One region of the Chitinophaga sp. W3I9 genome, then DNA from elsewhere that is predicted to be linked to it. Evidence: riboswitches for the same ligand, from Rfam matches in the RefSeq annotation. Region 1 holds a riboswitch; the other holds the start of a gene.
What was found. A riboswitch is a leader RNA that binds a small molecule or an ion and turns the genes downstream of it on or off. The one in region 1 is predicted to bind cobalamin.

Region 1 (7,465 bases):
CCGCCTTTTTGTGATAGATACAAAAACGGATGCGGTAAAAAAACAATTTGATATTCCCGTGAGCAACCTGTGTATTTCCGGCGACACCGCTTATGTGTATGGTTCTGTCTTCAGCTATAACACCGGCAAATGGACCATCACCTATAATATGGTAAATGTAAAAACGGAGACTGTGTTAAACACCAATTTTATCGCTGATGGTACCGACAAATCCATCCGTATGCCTTACGGCGTTGCAGTAAACCCCATCACCAAAGAAATTTTTGTGACGGATGCAAAGGACTACGTTTCTTCCGGAACCCTTTACTGCTTTGATAAAACAGGTAAAAAGAAATGGTCGGTCACCACCGGCGAGATACCCGCACACATTGCATTTGTTTCCGCAACTAAATAATCATAACCAACTAAATGTATACAAATGAAAAGTAAACTTCTACTTGCTGCCACGTTCATCGCTGCTATGGTAAGCAGCTGTTCAAAGGATAAAGACGTAACCCCGCCCATTGAGGACCCTGAGCCTACCGGTCCTTTCCTGAATAAGGTGACCAAAGTTTTTGAGTACTTCCCCGCACCCGGACAGTTCACCAATGAACTTCCCATGTGGAAGCAGGGCGATTCAGCAAAACAAATGGCGGATTACGCACTGGCGGCTTTAGGAAAAGAAGATATGATTTCCCTCGGCGGATTCGGCGGATATGTAGTAATGGGCTTTGATCATACCATCAAAAATGTACCCGGCGAATACTCCTTCGTGGTATTGGGCAATGCTTTCAACCAGTTTGCAGAACCCGGCGTGATCTCCGTATCCGTGGATGCCAATAAAAATGGCCTCCCCGATGATGAATGGTATGAAATTGCCGGCTCAGAATACAACAGTTCCAAAACCGTAAAGAACTACCAGGTCACATACTACAAGCCCAACGAAACAAAAGAAAGGGTGACCAATCCGGATGATCCCTATACCAGCGACACGGAGTATATCCGCTGGAAAGACAACCAGGGCAACACCGGTTACCTTGCTAAAAATGTATTTCATGATCAGTCGTATTACCCGCAGTGGAAAGGCGACAGCATCACTTTCACCGGTACTAAGTTAACAGACATCAACATTAAAAATACTTCCAGCGATCCTTTCTCTCCCTTCTATGTTTCACCCGCTTTCTCGTGGGGTTATGCAGATAACCATGCGAATGAAGATACCGATGCGAAAATAAAACTGGATTGGGCAGTAGATAAAACCGGCAAGCCGGTGAAGCTGACAGGGATCAACTTTATTAAAGTGCATACGGCTATCCGTGCAGAAGCTGGATGGTTAGGGGAAATTTCTACAGAAGTGCTGGGCGTAAAAGATCTGAACCTCGAATAATATCCATGAATAATCTAAAAGAAGGGGGCGTTTGTTTACAAACGGCCCTCTTTCTTTTTCGACTATTTCACGCTTACCGGGTGCTTATCGTCGCCAATGGCCACCAGGCTAAAAGTGCCGGTGATGGCTTTTTCCCGTGAATAGGAATACATTTCCTCAATGTATATTTCCACCAATACTTTAACACTGGTATTTCCTACTTCGATGATTTTCCCGATCAGTTCCACGATGGTGCCTGCCGGAATGGGCCGGTTAAAATCTATTTTCCCGGAAGATACCGTTACCATTTTTTTACGTGCAAAACGGGTAGCAGTAATAAACGCTACTTCATCCATGAGCGACATGGCCGTGCCGCCGAACAAGGTATCATAGTGGTTGGTAGTGCTGGGAAATACGGCTTTAAAGATCCGGGTTTCCGAATGAAGAATTTTTTCTTCTATAGTCATGATTGTACTGTTTTTCTTTTTTACAAAGATGCTTTTCCCCGCATCACTTCCGCTGCTCGGACCATATTCGACAATGCCACTTTTGTTTCCGGCCATTTACGGGTTTTCAACCCACAATCCGGGTTTACCCACAGGTTCCTGGCAGGAAGTGTGATGGCGGCTTTCTCCAGCAGCGAAATCATTTCTTCCGCAGATGGCTGGCGGGGAGAATGGATATCGTATACGCCGGGGCCTATCTCGTTAGGGTATTTAAAATCAGCAAAGGCATCCAGTAACTCCATCTGCGAACGCGAGGTTTCGATGGTGATTACATCTGCATCCATCGCTGCAATATGCTCAATGATATCGTTAAATTCACTGTAGCACATGTGTGTATGGATCTGCGTTTCATCCTTTACGCCGCTGGCGGAAATGCGGAACGCCTGTACCGCCCATTCCAGGTAAGCTGCGCGGTTTTCTTTACGCAAAGGTAAGCCTTCCCGGATAGCAGGTTCGTCTATCTGGATCACCTTAATGCCTGCCTGCTCCAATGCCACTACTTCATCGCGGATAGCCCACGCGATCTGGTTGGCCGTGGTGGAACGGGGCTGGTCGTCCCGTACAAAGGACCATTGCAAAATGGTAACCGGACCGGTGAGCATGCCTTTCATCAGTTTATCGGTATGCGCCTGCGCAAAACTGCTCCAACGCACGGTCATGTTTGCCGGACGGCTTACATCTCCAAAAATAACCGGTGGTTTTACACAACGGCTGCCATAGCTCTGTACCCAGCCATTTTTTGTAAACAGGAATCCCTGCAGTTGCTCACCAAAATATTCTACCATATCATTCCGTTCAAACTCACCATGTACCAGTACATCCAGGCCAATCTCCTCCTGCCAGCGGATCACCTCTATGGTCGCTTTTTCAATGGCGGCTTCATATTGTTCGGTGGTCAGCTCTCCTTTTTTCAGGCGCGCCCTTAACTGACGGATATCATCTGTTTGCGGGAAAGAGCCGATCGTAGTTGTAGGAAACAGTGGCAGTCCAAACTGCTGCTGCTGGATGTTTTGACGCACCGGGAACGTACTGTTCCTGCGTGCATCTGCGGCGGTAAATGCCGCTATCCTCTCTTTCACTTCTTTCCTATGAATCAGCGGCGAGGTGGCCCTGTTATGGATAGCTGCTTTATTGGCTTCCAGCAGCGCCGTATTGCCGTTCACAATATCACGCAGCTCATTCAGTTCCTGCAATTTCTGTTTGGCAAAGGCCATCCAGTTTTTAATTTCGGGAGACAGGGCTGTTTCGTTATCCAGGTCGCACGGCACATGCAGCAATGAGCAGGAAGGAGCAATGGCGATACGGTCTTTTCCTAACACGTTTACTGCCTTTTGTATCTGCTGTAAAGATTTTTCATAATCATTTTTCCAGATATTCCTGCCATCCACTACACCCAGCGAGAGGTGCAAAGAAGTATGGGCAATAGCTGTATCGAGGATATCTTCCAGTTGCAACGGGCAACGCACGAGATCGAGGTGCAATGTTTGCACCGGCAATGCCAAAGCCACCGGCAGATTCTTTCCATAGCATTCAAAATAAGAAGCCAGGAGAATATGCAGTTGGGGAAAGGCTGCATGAATTTTCGTGTAGGTATTCGTAAACACCTGCAGGGCTGCTTCATCCAGGTCGAGCGACAGGCAGGGCTCATCGAGCTGCACAACTTCTGCGCCGGCTTGTGTGAGCTGCGACAGCACCTCCAGGTATACCGGCAGCAGTTTATCTATCAGCGATAAACGGTTGAAGCCGGCCGTTTTCTCTTTTCCGAGTAACAGGAAAGATACCGGGCCAAGGATCACGGGTTTAGCAGCATAGTTTTCTTTTTTTGCCTCGAGAAACTGCGCTGTTACTTTGCGGGAGAAGAAATGAAATGTTTGGTCTGCCGTAAATTCCGGAACGATATAATGATAATTGGTATCAAACCACTTTGTCATTTCCATGGCGGTGATATCGTCGCCATCGCGCTGGTAGCCGCGCGCCATGGCGAAGAGCAGGTCTGTTTCAGGAAGTTTCTTCTCCTGCAAGGTGCGGTAGCGTTGTGGCACAGCGCCCACCATCAGGGAAGTGTCGAGCACCTGGTCGTAAAAGGAAAAATCATTGCAGGGAATCCAGTCGATCCCTTTCTGTTGCTGCAGCTCCCAGTTGTGTAAACGGATATTACGGGCGGTTGCCTGTAATTCATCAAGAGTAATTTTGCCTGCCCAGTAGCTTTCGCAGGCTTTCTTCAATTCACGCTGGCTACCTATCCTCGGATAGCCTAAGTTGTGGATAATCATTACTGATTGTTTAAAAGGTGATACATGACGTTCACGCTCTTTTATATAGTACAGCAATGTTTTTGAGAAAATAATACGGAAGGAGAAGGTATGGCAGATACAAGAACAAGCATATAGTATACATGATTCCATCATGCATACGCCTGTTCTGATAATTACCGATACCGAAACCTGACACGCTTCAATCCCCGAAAGCATTGTCAAAGTGAAATAAAGGCAGGTCTCCTGGCTTGTTCCGCTGGTAAACACCTTCCCATTCCTGGCCGGAACAGTGGCATATTATTTACCAGTTGCAGTGCATGTGCGCTGCCGGAAGCTTACAGTTGCGGGACAGCCTGTGATTTGCACACAGTTCCCTTTTAATCCCGCTTTTCAGCGGGAACCATTATTTGCTTCGATTAGTAATACATAAAGAACCGGCGCGAAGATAGTAAATCCCCGCAACTATCAAATCCGTTTCGTTTTCTTACAATTTCGGGCCGGGCGAAAAGCGGAGTTTTACATCATAAAAACAAACAGCTATGAAACAGGCAAACATACTGATCACCGGCGCCACCGGACACATTGGTACTACATTGGCTAAACAGTTATCGGCACAAGGCATTCCCTTCCGCGCCATGGTGCGCACAACAGACAATAACGTAAATGCCCTTGCCGCCTTACCCGGCGCTGAAATAGTAACCGGCGATTTCAACGATGCCAACAGCTTAGCCCTTGCACTTAAAGGAATAGAGCGGGCTTTCCTGCTTACCAACTCTTCTGAAGCAGCGGAAAAACTGCAAAGCAATTTTGTAACGGCCGCCGTTAAAAGCGGGTTACCGCATATCGTAAAGCTCTCGCAACTCCATGCGGACGCACAATCGCCCGTACGTTTTTTACGGTATCATGCCGCTGTAGAAGAAAAGATCCGTGTATCCGGTATGGCATATACTTTTCTGCGGCCCAATTTATTTATGCAGGGGCTATTGGGTTTCCGTGAAACAATTGCCAGCCAGAACAAATTCTTTGCTACCGCCGGCGACGCTCCCATCAGCGTAGTAGACACCCGCGACATTGCCGCCATAGCTGCGGCTGCCCTCACCGGCAATGGGCATGAAGGCAACACCTACGATATCACCGGCCCGCAATCACTCACCCATGCCGCACTCGCAGAAACGCTATCCAATGCACTGGGGCGCACTATCCGCTACATCAACGTTACCGCAGCAGAGTTACTGCCCGCCCTTCTCCACGCCGGATTCCCCGCCTGGCAGGCAGAGGGCCTCATCGAAGACTATGCCCACTACGCACGCGGCGAAGCGGCGGCCGTTTCCTCCGCTGTAATGGATATAACCGGCAGGCCGGCGCGCGACTTCGCCGCCTTCGCCGGCGAGTATGCACCGGCGTTTACCTGAGCGGATTTTGTCTTTCTCAGGATTACGCTGATTATACTGATTAATTGGATTTTGTTCTTTGGGATTTTTAAAGGATTTGGGGAGATAGAAGCGGATTTTGTCTTTCTCGCTGATTACGCTGATTATACTGATTTTACTTTTTGGATTTATAAAGGATTAAGAGAGATAGAAATGGAAATATTTGCTTTTATCTCCCTTAATTATTATCAATCTAAAAATCCAAAAGTAAAATCAGTATAATCAGTATAATCAGCGTAATCAGCGAGAAAGACAAAATCCGCTGCAAAATTTTACACGAATTTCCCGCCAATTGCTTACTTTAGTTATCAAATCGAGCAACCAGTGAGCAATGAAGAAGCGGTTTTGCTGCAACGGCTACAGCAAGGGGATACTGAAGCGTATATCACCTTATATGATCAGTATTACCCCTCACTTTACACTTATATTCTCCACTTCATCAATATCCCGGAACTGGCCGAAGATGCACTGCAGGAAGTGTTTATAAAGATCTGGGAGATTAGGGAGCGGATCAACCCTGAATTGTCATTCAGTGGTTATCTGTACCGTATTACCCGGAATCATGTATTTAAGTTAATGAAGAAGATCAGCGCCGACGCAGCGCTCCGTTTACAGGTAATGCAGGAACTGCAGCATCAGACGGAAGATGCGGACACCCGGTTATTGTGGAAACAATACGAATCTTTATTACATAAGGCCATTGCGCAATTGCCCCCTCAGCGGCAAAAAGTGTTCAGGCTATGCCGGGAAGAAAGCAAAAGCTACGAAGAAGTAGCCGTAGAACTGGGCATCTCCCGCAATACAGTAAAGGAACATATGGTGCTGGCCATGAAAAGTATTAAATTTTTCTTCTATACTAATACCGACGGTATTCTTCCCCTGTTACTGGTTTCCGGGGTTCTCCTCAACTCCTCCAAATAATTTTTTTTCTCCCGGACCACCCTACCTGCTTTTTTTGGGATAGTATATATATGCCCACGGAAAGGAACAATGAATATTACCAATTATTGCTGCAACGCTGGCAACAACGGACTTGTAGTCCGCAGGAAGCCCTTGAACTGATGGATTACCTGCGGGACAAGGATTCCGACAGGACGCTCCTGAACGAAATGCAGGCCGCATTCCGGCAGGTGAAGCCGGATAACGGCTCCCACTCCGGCGAACCCGGCGAAAGGGTCCGGAAAGGGCTGTTACAGCATATCCAGGGCGCCCCGGTAATATCCATGTCCCGCTCCCGGAGGAATTATGGTCCGTTTAAACTCGCCGCCGCGGCAGCCGTGATAATCGGACTCGCTCTTCCGGCCATTTATTTTTTCAGGCAGCCAGTGGTTAGCCCGATGGCCACTACAGCGAAAAAGACGCCGGCAGATGTGGCGCCCGGTCAGCATAAAGCGGTACTCACCCTGGCCAACGGGGAAAAGATAGTGCTGGACAGCGCCGGTATCCAACAACTGGCACAACAGGGCAATAGCGCCATCCGCAACCAGGGCGGACAACTGGTATATGTAAAAACAAAGGGAGCCAGCAGCGCTCCTATCTATAATACGCTTACCACGGCGGCAGGTGAAACCTATCCGCTGGTATTGGCCGATGGCAGCAGGATTTGGCTGAATGCAGCCTCCTCGATCCGCTTCCCGGCTACTTTTTCAGGCGATGAACGCCGGATTGAGCTTACCGGCGAAGCTTACTTTGAAATTGCACATGATGCGCACCGGCCCTTCCGTATCCAGGTAAACCAGATGACCGTGGATGTACTGGGCACAAATTTCAATATCAATTCCTACGCCGACGAAGCCACGATCAACACTACCCTCCTGGAGGGAGCAGTAAAAATAAACAGTAAAAAGGGCAGCATACAACTGGCGCCGGGCGAACAATCGCAGGTAAGCCCTAATGGGAATGTAAAAAGAGTAACCGGCGTAAATACCG
Region 2 (7,465 bases), 170 kb from region 1:
CGCGCTCACCTTGTATATCATTTCCATGGTGTCTATTATTATTTTGAGAAGACAGGAGCCTGATCTGCCACGGCCTTTCCGGGTAGCCTTCTACCCTGCCTTCCCGGTAATTGCACTGGTGATCGCCAGCATTTCCATTGTTGCGATGTTTTTCTTCAACCTGCAACTTGGACTGATCTATTTCTCCCTGTTGGCCATTTCCTTTTTGTTGTACAAAATTTTTAAACCTGCTCACACATGACAACTTCCGAAATATTAACGTACGTAAAAAACCATCCATCGGGTAAGGTAAAAGTAGCGGTAGCGGACATCGACGGTGTACTGAGAGGGAAATATATTGCAGCAGAAAAATTTGCGTCTGTAACAGAGAGCAGGCTGGGATTCTGCGATGTTACCTTTGGCTGGGACATGAGCGATGTGGTGTACGACAACGTGAAATATACCGGCTGGCATACCGGTTATCCCGATGCACAGGTAAAAATTGACCTCAGCACTTTCCGGAAAATTCCCTGGGAAAACGATGTGCCTTTTTTCCTCGGGGATTTTGTACAGGCCGACAATGCACCGGTGTACACCTGTCCGCGGCAGCTCCTGAAAAAAGTGCTGGCAGATGCCGAAAACAGTGGCTTCCTGCCGTATTTCTCACAGGAATTTGAATGGTTTAACTTTACAGAAACGCCTGATACCGTTCACCAGAAACAGTTCCGCGACCTTACGCCTTTATCGCCCGGCATGTTTGGATATTCTATCCTGCGCAGCGCGTTAAAGAATGAGTACATGAGCAGCCTGTTTGAACAACTGGTAAAATTTGATATCCCGGTAGAAGGATTACATACAGAAACAGGGCCCGGCGTTTATGAAGCAGCTATTAAGTATGGCAGGGTTTTACAGGCCGCCGACCAGGCCATACTGTTTAAAACCGCTGTAAAAGAGATCGCGTACAAACATGGCGTAATGGCCACCTTCATGGCTAAGATCCATGAAAGCCTGCCAGGCTGCAGCGGGCATGTGCACCAGAGCCTCTGGGATGCGGGCAGTCAACAGAATTTATTTTACGACGAACACGACGAACATAAAATCAGTGCCATCATGAAAAGTTACATCGCCGGGCAGCTGCACTGTTTACCTTTCATATTACCCATGATAGCGCCTACCATCAACAGCTATAAACGGCTGGTAGAAGGCGCCTGGGCTCCTACTACGCTCACCTGGGGCATAGACAACAGAACGGTGGCATTACGGGCCTTGCCGGGCGATAAAAAGGCCACCCGCCTGGAAACGAGGGTAGTTGGCTCGGATACCAACCCCTACCTCGCACTGGCCGCCTGCCTGGCTGCCGGGTTGTATGGCGTGAAAAATAAAATGGTGCTTGAAAAAAAATTGACCACCGGCAATGGGTACAAAGACACCTCGAATGGTGTATTACCACAGAACCTTCATGTGGCTACCCAACAAATGAAGGAATCGGCCCTTGCAAAAGAACTGTTTGGTGAACCTTTTGTGGAACATTTTACGTTAACCAGGGAATGGGAGTGGCGGCAATATGCCAAAGCAGTGACCGATTGGGAACTTAAAAGATATTTCGAAATCATCTAAGCATCAGCATATGGCATTTCAGTATAATTTTCCTACTACTATCCGTTTCGGCGCAGGCGTCATCAGCGAGCTGCCAGCCTATTTACAGAAAAACGGATTATCACGGCCCATGATCGTTACCGATCCAACGATAGCTGGATTATCATTTTTTAAATCGATCGTGAGTGACCTGCAGGCACATCACATCTCCGTGGAAGTATTCAGTGATATCCACAAAAACCCGGTGAAGAGCGATGTGTATAAGGGCACGGATCTCTGGGATCATACACAACGCGACAGTATCATCGGTATTGGCGGGGGCGCCGCGCTGGATGTGGCACGCGCCATTGTGCTGCGGGTTAACCACCGGGAAGACCTGTTTAAATACGACGACCTGATAGGCGGCGATATTTATGTGACCAACGACGTACCTCATTTTATCACCGTACCTACTACCGCCGGCACGGGTAGCGAAGTGGGCAGAAGCGCCATCATTGCCGACGACGACACCCATCAGAAAAAAATACTGTTCTCACCCAAACTGATGGCGAAGATTGTATTTGCTGATCCGGCTCTTACCATGGACCTGCCGCCGTTTATCACCGCCGCCACGGGCATGGATGCATTGACCCACAACATGGAAGCATTCCTGGCAAAGAATCCACATCCCCTGTGTGATGGCATTGCCCTGGAAGGTATCTATCTCATTAAAAACTCACTGGAAAAAGCTACTAACAAACCGGACATAGAAAGCAGGAGCAACATGCTCATGGCTTCCATGATGGGCGCTATCGCTTTTCAGAAAGGACTGGGCGTGGTGCATTCCCTTGCACATCCTCTCTCCTCCCTGCTGGACACGCATCACGGTCTCGCTAATGCCGTAAATATTCCTTATGGCATGCAATTCAATATTGCAGGCTTTGAAGAAAAATTCCGGCGCATCGCCAGAACACTGGAGTTAAAAGAAGAAACAGGCGAAGCAGTGGTACAATATCTTTTCGGTCTTAATGCAAAGATAAATATCCCGCATCACCTCCGCGATATCGGTGTTACCAACGCACATGTGGACACACTGGCAGACCTGGCACTTGCCGATTTCGCCCATCCCAATAACCCTAAACCGGTTACCCGGGAAGATTTCAAACAGTTGTACCTAAACGCGCTTTAGATCATGAAGAAAAAGATAGGGATCAGCTATACGGAAGCCAGTTTTGTCAATTATGAAAACTGGTTTACACCCGAAGACCTCGGCGATGACCTCGAAGTGGTGATCCTTTCCTTCCTGCGTAATAACGTGGAAGATATTTATACCTGCGATGGCCTGGTGCTTACCGGTGGCGTGGATGTGATTCCCTCGCTGTATGGCGGCGCCGAAAACTATCCGCATCAGCCGCAGGAATTTCTGCCGGAAAGGGATGCTTTTGAAAAACGCATCTATGAGTATTCCCAACAGCAACAGCTGCCTGTATTAGGCATCTGCCGCGGATTACAGTACATCAACATCCTGGAAGGCGGGAAAGTATATGAAGACATCGGCGAAGCCGCCAACAAAATTCATAAAAAAGATACCAGCGATAAAATACACGGCGTAAATATCCGGAAAGACTCATTGCTGTACAGCATTACCGGCCAGGAAAAAGGACAGGTGAACAGCGCGCATCACCAGGGCATCCACCCGGCCAGGCTGGGAAATAATATTATGGTAAGCGCCACCTCCGACACCAGCGATGAAATGATTGAGGGTATTGAGTTCAAAGATAAAACCGGTAAAGGCTTTATGCTTTGCGTGCAATGGCATCCGGAAAGAATGCCGGAGAAAGAAAGCAACCCGCTTTCCCAGCAAATCAAAACACAATTTCTTCAAGCAGTTAGAAACCATACGAAATGAGAATCTTTAATCCTGCCACCGCACAAACCCTCGCCGTTCTCAGAGAAGATTCACTGGCAAGGGTAGTTGAAAAAACCGCGTTGCTGCGGCTGGCATTCGACCGCTGGTCGGCCAAGCCACTGGCAGAACGCATCAAAGTAATTACCCGGTTCAACCAGCAGCTGGAAAAGAGAGTGGAAAAACTGGCGGGCGTGCTTACAGCTGAAACCGGAAAACCATTGCAGCAATCACGCAATGAAATCAACGGCGCCGTAGCCAGGATTAACTGGATGCTGGAGAACGCAGAGAAGTACCTGTCGGACGAATGGGTAACGAATACAGATAGCTTAAAAGAAAAAATCTCCTACGAACCACTGGGCGTTATCTGCAATATCTCCGCCTGGAATTATCCCTACCTGGTAGGTGTAAATGTTTTTATTCCGGCCCTGCTGGCGGGCAATACTGTGTTGTATAAACCTTCCGAATATGCTACTCTAACGGGTATGGAAATAGAGAAACTTTTTTACTATGCCGGTCTTGAGCAAAATGCTTTCAAGGTAGCCATTGGCGGGAAAGCCACCGGCGAAAGCCTCATGGATCTGCGGGTAGACGGCTACTTCTTTACCGGCTCTTATAAAACCGGTAAATACATTTATGAAAAAGTTGCTTCCAGGATGCTGCCCTGTCAACTCGAACTGGGTGGAAAAGATCCGCTGTATGTAACAGACGACATCGAAGATATCGCAGCAGTGGCATCAGCTACAGCCGACGGCGCCTTTTATAACAACGGTCAGAGCTGCTGCGCAGTAGAACGCATTTATGTACATGAAAAAGTATACGATGAATATGTAGCTGAATTTGTAAAAGCAGTGAAGTCGTGGAAACTGGGACTACCTACAGACGACGGCGTGTACTTTGGCGCCATCACGAGAAAGGAACAGTTAAAAGTACTCGAAAACCAGGTACTGGAAGCCCGTGCAAAAGGCGCCACGCTGAAACTCGGCGGTCATATCATTGTACATGATGGCAACTTCTTTGAGCCCACCGTTCTCACGGATGTAGATCACAACATGAAAATTATGCAGGAAGAAAGCTTTGGCCCGGTGATAGGCATCATGAAAGTAACCAGTGATAAAGAAGCTATTCAACTAATGAACGATACGGAGTATGGTCTTACTGCATCGGTATACTCTTCCAATGGTGAAAGGGCGCAGGAAATCCTTTCGCAGGTAAATGCGGGTACCGGCTACTGGAACTGTTGCGACCGGGTTACAGCAGGATTGCCGTGGGCGGGCAGGAAGCACTCCGGCTTTGGCGCAACGTTATCGCACCAGGGATTGAGAGCGTTTACCAAAACGAAGGCGTGGCAGATGAAGGGATAAGTTTTATAGAAATATTGTTTGTAAAGCGTGGTGCAATGTTGAATTGCATCACGCTTTTTTTATGAGTTAACAGGTTACAAAGGCAACCCATCCACTGAAATTCCTCCTACCACATCATTTTGGCAATTATACCTAATTACCGTAGGTTTGCTTCCGCATTTGGTTCCGCCCCGTGGCGGATTAAAAGGGAATCCGGTGTAAAACCGGAGCTATCCCCGTAGCTGTAATCCTGCATTTATCGTCAGATAAATTGTTTTTCCGGATGAACTCCATACCACTGTCTGCCTGTCCGGCAGATGGGAAGGTCCCGGAAAAGCAGGTAAGCCAGAAGACCTGCCTCTTGTAATTAATCATTCAACGCTTTCGGGTGAAATGCTGTGAATGTGGGCCTGCCAGCCATTTTATGCGCTGTTATTTTTTTTCGTTTAGCCTTAGGCGTAATTCCGGAGGATAGCCGGTATTATGATCATTTCTCCAGGGTTTTGCCCCGGGAGAAACGTGCGTTGTATTTTCTTAATAAAACAATAAATATGAAAAAACAGTTATTATCCTTTCTGTCTGCAGCACTGATGCTGTTTGTTGCTTCCTGCCAAAAAGATGATGCGTTACAGCCGCTCGAACGCCAACGCACAAGCGAAACGGGTACCGGCGGTGTTACGGCTTCATTAATCGCCGGCAAATACGGCAATGGATTTTTTATCGCCAACGAAGGGTGGTTTGGTCACGGCACCGGTGACCTGCATTTCTACTCCTACAGCGGCGATAGTCTTGTCCCTAACATTTATCATGCAGAGAACCCCGCAGGCGCATTGGGTGGCCCATCCAACACGCTGCAGTATGCTACTATCTTCAACGGTAAAATGTATATTGTTGTAAAAGCAGGCGGCCCGCTGGTAGTGACAGATGCCGGCAGCCTCGTGGAAACCGGCCGTATTACCACCCTGCCGGGTAATGATGGTCATGCTTTTATCGGTGTGGATGCCACCCGCGGATTGCTGAGTGCAAAGGACGGCGTATATCCCATCACGTTACCTTCCCTTGCTGTAGGTGCTAAAGTAACTGGTGTAGCGGGTTATACCGGTGATATGTTAAAAGCCGGCAGCTATATTTTTGTGTTATCCCAAACAGATGGTATCGTTGCTTTAAACAGCAGTACCTATGCCGTAGTAAAAAAATTCGGCGCAGCCAACCTGGCCTTTGCAGCAGGTAAAGATGGCGGCGTATATGCCACCAACGCAGATTCCCTGATCCGCATAGATCCGGTTACACTGGCGCGAACCGCAGTGAAATTGCCTTTCACGGTACCTTCCCCATGGGGCGCATGGCGTCATGCTGCCATCACTGCCTCTACAACGGAAAATGCCGTTTACATTGTGCGTAACAACGGCTTTGCCGGTGGCACCCAACTGTATCGCTATATCATTGGTAACACGGCATCTCTTGCATCTCCTTTTATTACACTGCCTTCCGGTCAGTATTTCTATGGCGCCGGCGCAGCGTATAACAAGGATAAAAATGAACTGGTGATGACTACGCTGAACGGTTCCTTCACCGGGGATGTGAACAGGGTGCTGATGTATGATGCCACTACGGCCACATTGAAAAAAACGATTACTTACAACGGATGGTATTTCCCCGCCATGCCTGTATTTCATGAGTAGAGGAAGAAATAAAAAGAGGCGACTCGCAGGAGTCGCCTCTTTTCTTAAAAATCCAGCGGCAACTTCATATTCATTACCACAGGCTCCAGCTTTTCGAGCGACCTCCATAAACCCGCTTCTACCTTATCTTTTTCCGTGAGCCGGAAAAGCCATTGCCGTATAAAATTTTTAGGGAGATAATAATCAATAGTCAACCGGCTTCTCTGGTCTGTTACCTTTTCCACCGTATAGTAGAAAGCGTTATGCCGCTTCTCATCTGTTTCACTGAACAACGCCTTTTGTTCCGGATCGTACGAAAAACTGCTGGTGAACATTATCACATGTTCGCCATTATCCATCACATGCCGGTGACGGCTACCTACGCCGGGCAGAAAATGTTCTACTTCGTCTATTGCCACCACACCGGGTTGCCACAGGTGCCTGAACTCAAAATGCACGACGCTATAAATGAGCGTTTTTATATCCCGGTCAAATTCCTTCGACACAGAAATCATTTTCGTTTTATTTTTAAGCTCTATCTGTGGATCGGGATCAGGTGGTAAGGTATTGCGCAGTTCACTTAAATGCGTGTAGTGAAAAGAAATATTACCGGTTTCTGTTTGTTTGATGCTGGCATCCCATGTCATCCATTGCGCCAGTCCTTCCGGCGGCTCATCATGCAACAGGTTATCTGTTACCAGCCAGTATTCATGCTGTTCTATATCATTTTTCAACAACTGGTGCGCCACTATCACATCTTTCCCTATCAGCTTACTGAAATTCTTTACCTGGTAGGTGGTAAACTCGCCATAGTGGGTAATTACCTTCAGGGTAAGGTCAATAGCGGATACACATGCTTTACACTGGCAAATTTTGCGGTGATTGTAATTGACCAGGTACCGGTGAAATTCGCAGAACATCTTTTCCACCTGCTTATACAGTACTTCCAGCTCCGGCGGGGATCCAAACTTATAGAACAGGATGGCGTCGCCTTCCACTTC

Region 2: another riboswitch for cobalamin. It lies ahead of QFZ51_RS10580 (DUF5074 domain-containing protein); the one in region 1 lies ahead of metE (5-methyltetrahydropteroyltriglutamate--homocysteine S-methyltransferase).

What each region holds. Positions count from the first base shown of each region.
Region 1 is NZ_JBNPWC010000001.1:2,682,715-2,690,179, reverse strand. It holds gene QFZ51_RS11310 (YncE family protein) at 1-394, shown strand, start outside; gene QFZ51_RS11305 (hypothetical protein) at 419-1,366, shown strand; gene QFZ51_RS11300 (acyl-CoA thioesterase) at 1,429-1,812, opposite strand; gene metE (5-methyltetrahydropteroyltriglutamate--homocysteine S-methyltransferase) at 1,833-4,124, opposite strand; cobalamin riboswitch at 4,323-4,526, opposite strand; gene QFZ51_RS11290 (SDR family oxidoreductase) at 4,646-5,518, shown strand; gene QFZ51_RS11285 (RNA polymerase sigma factor) at 5,861-6,457, shown strand; gene QFZ51_RS11280 (FecR family protein) at 6,508-7,465, shown strand, end outside.
Region 2 is NZ_JBNPWC010000001.1:2,516,293-2,523,757, reverse strand. It holds gene eat (ethanolamine permease) at 1-241, shown strand, start outside; gene QFZ51_RS10600 (glutamine synthetase family protein) at 238-1,596, shown strand; gene QFZ51_RS10595 (iron-containing alcohol dehydrogenase) at 1,607-2,743, shown strand; gene QFZ51_RS10590 (gamma-glutamyl-gamma-aminobutyrate hydrolase family protein) at 2,747-3,463, shown strand; gene QFZ51_RS10585 (aldehyde dehydrogenase family protein) at 3,460-4,824, shown strand; cobalamin riboswitch at 4,968-5,179, shown strand; gene QFZ51_RS10580 (DUF5074 domain-containing protein) at 5,355-6,485, shown strand; gene QFZ51_RS10575 (DUF2652 domain-containing protein) at 6,530-7,465, opposite strand, start outside.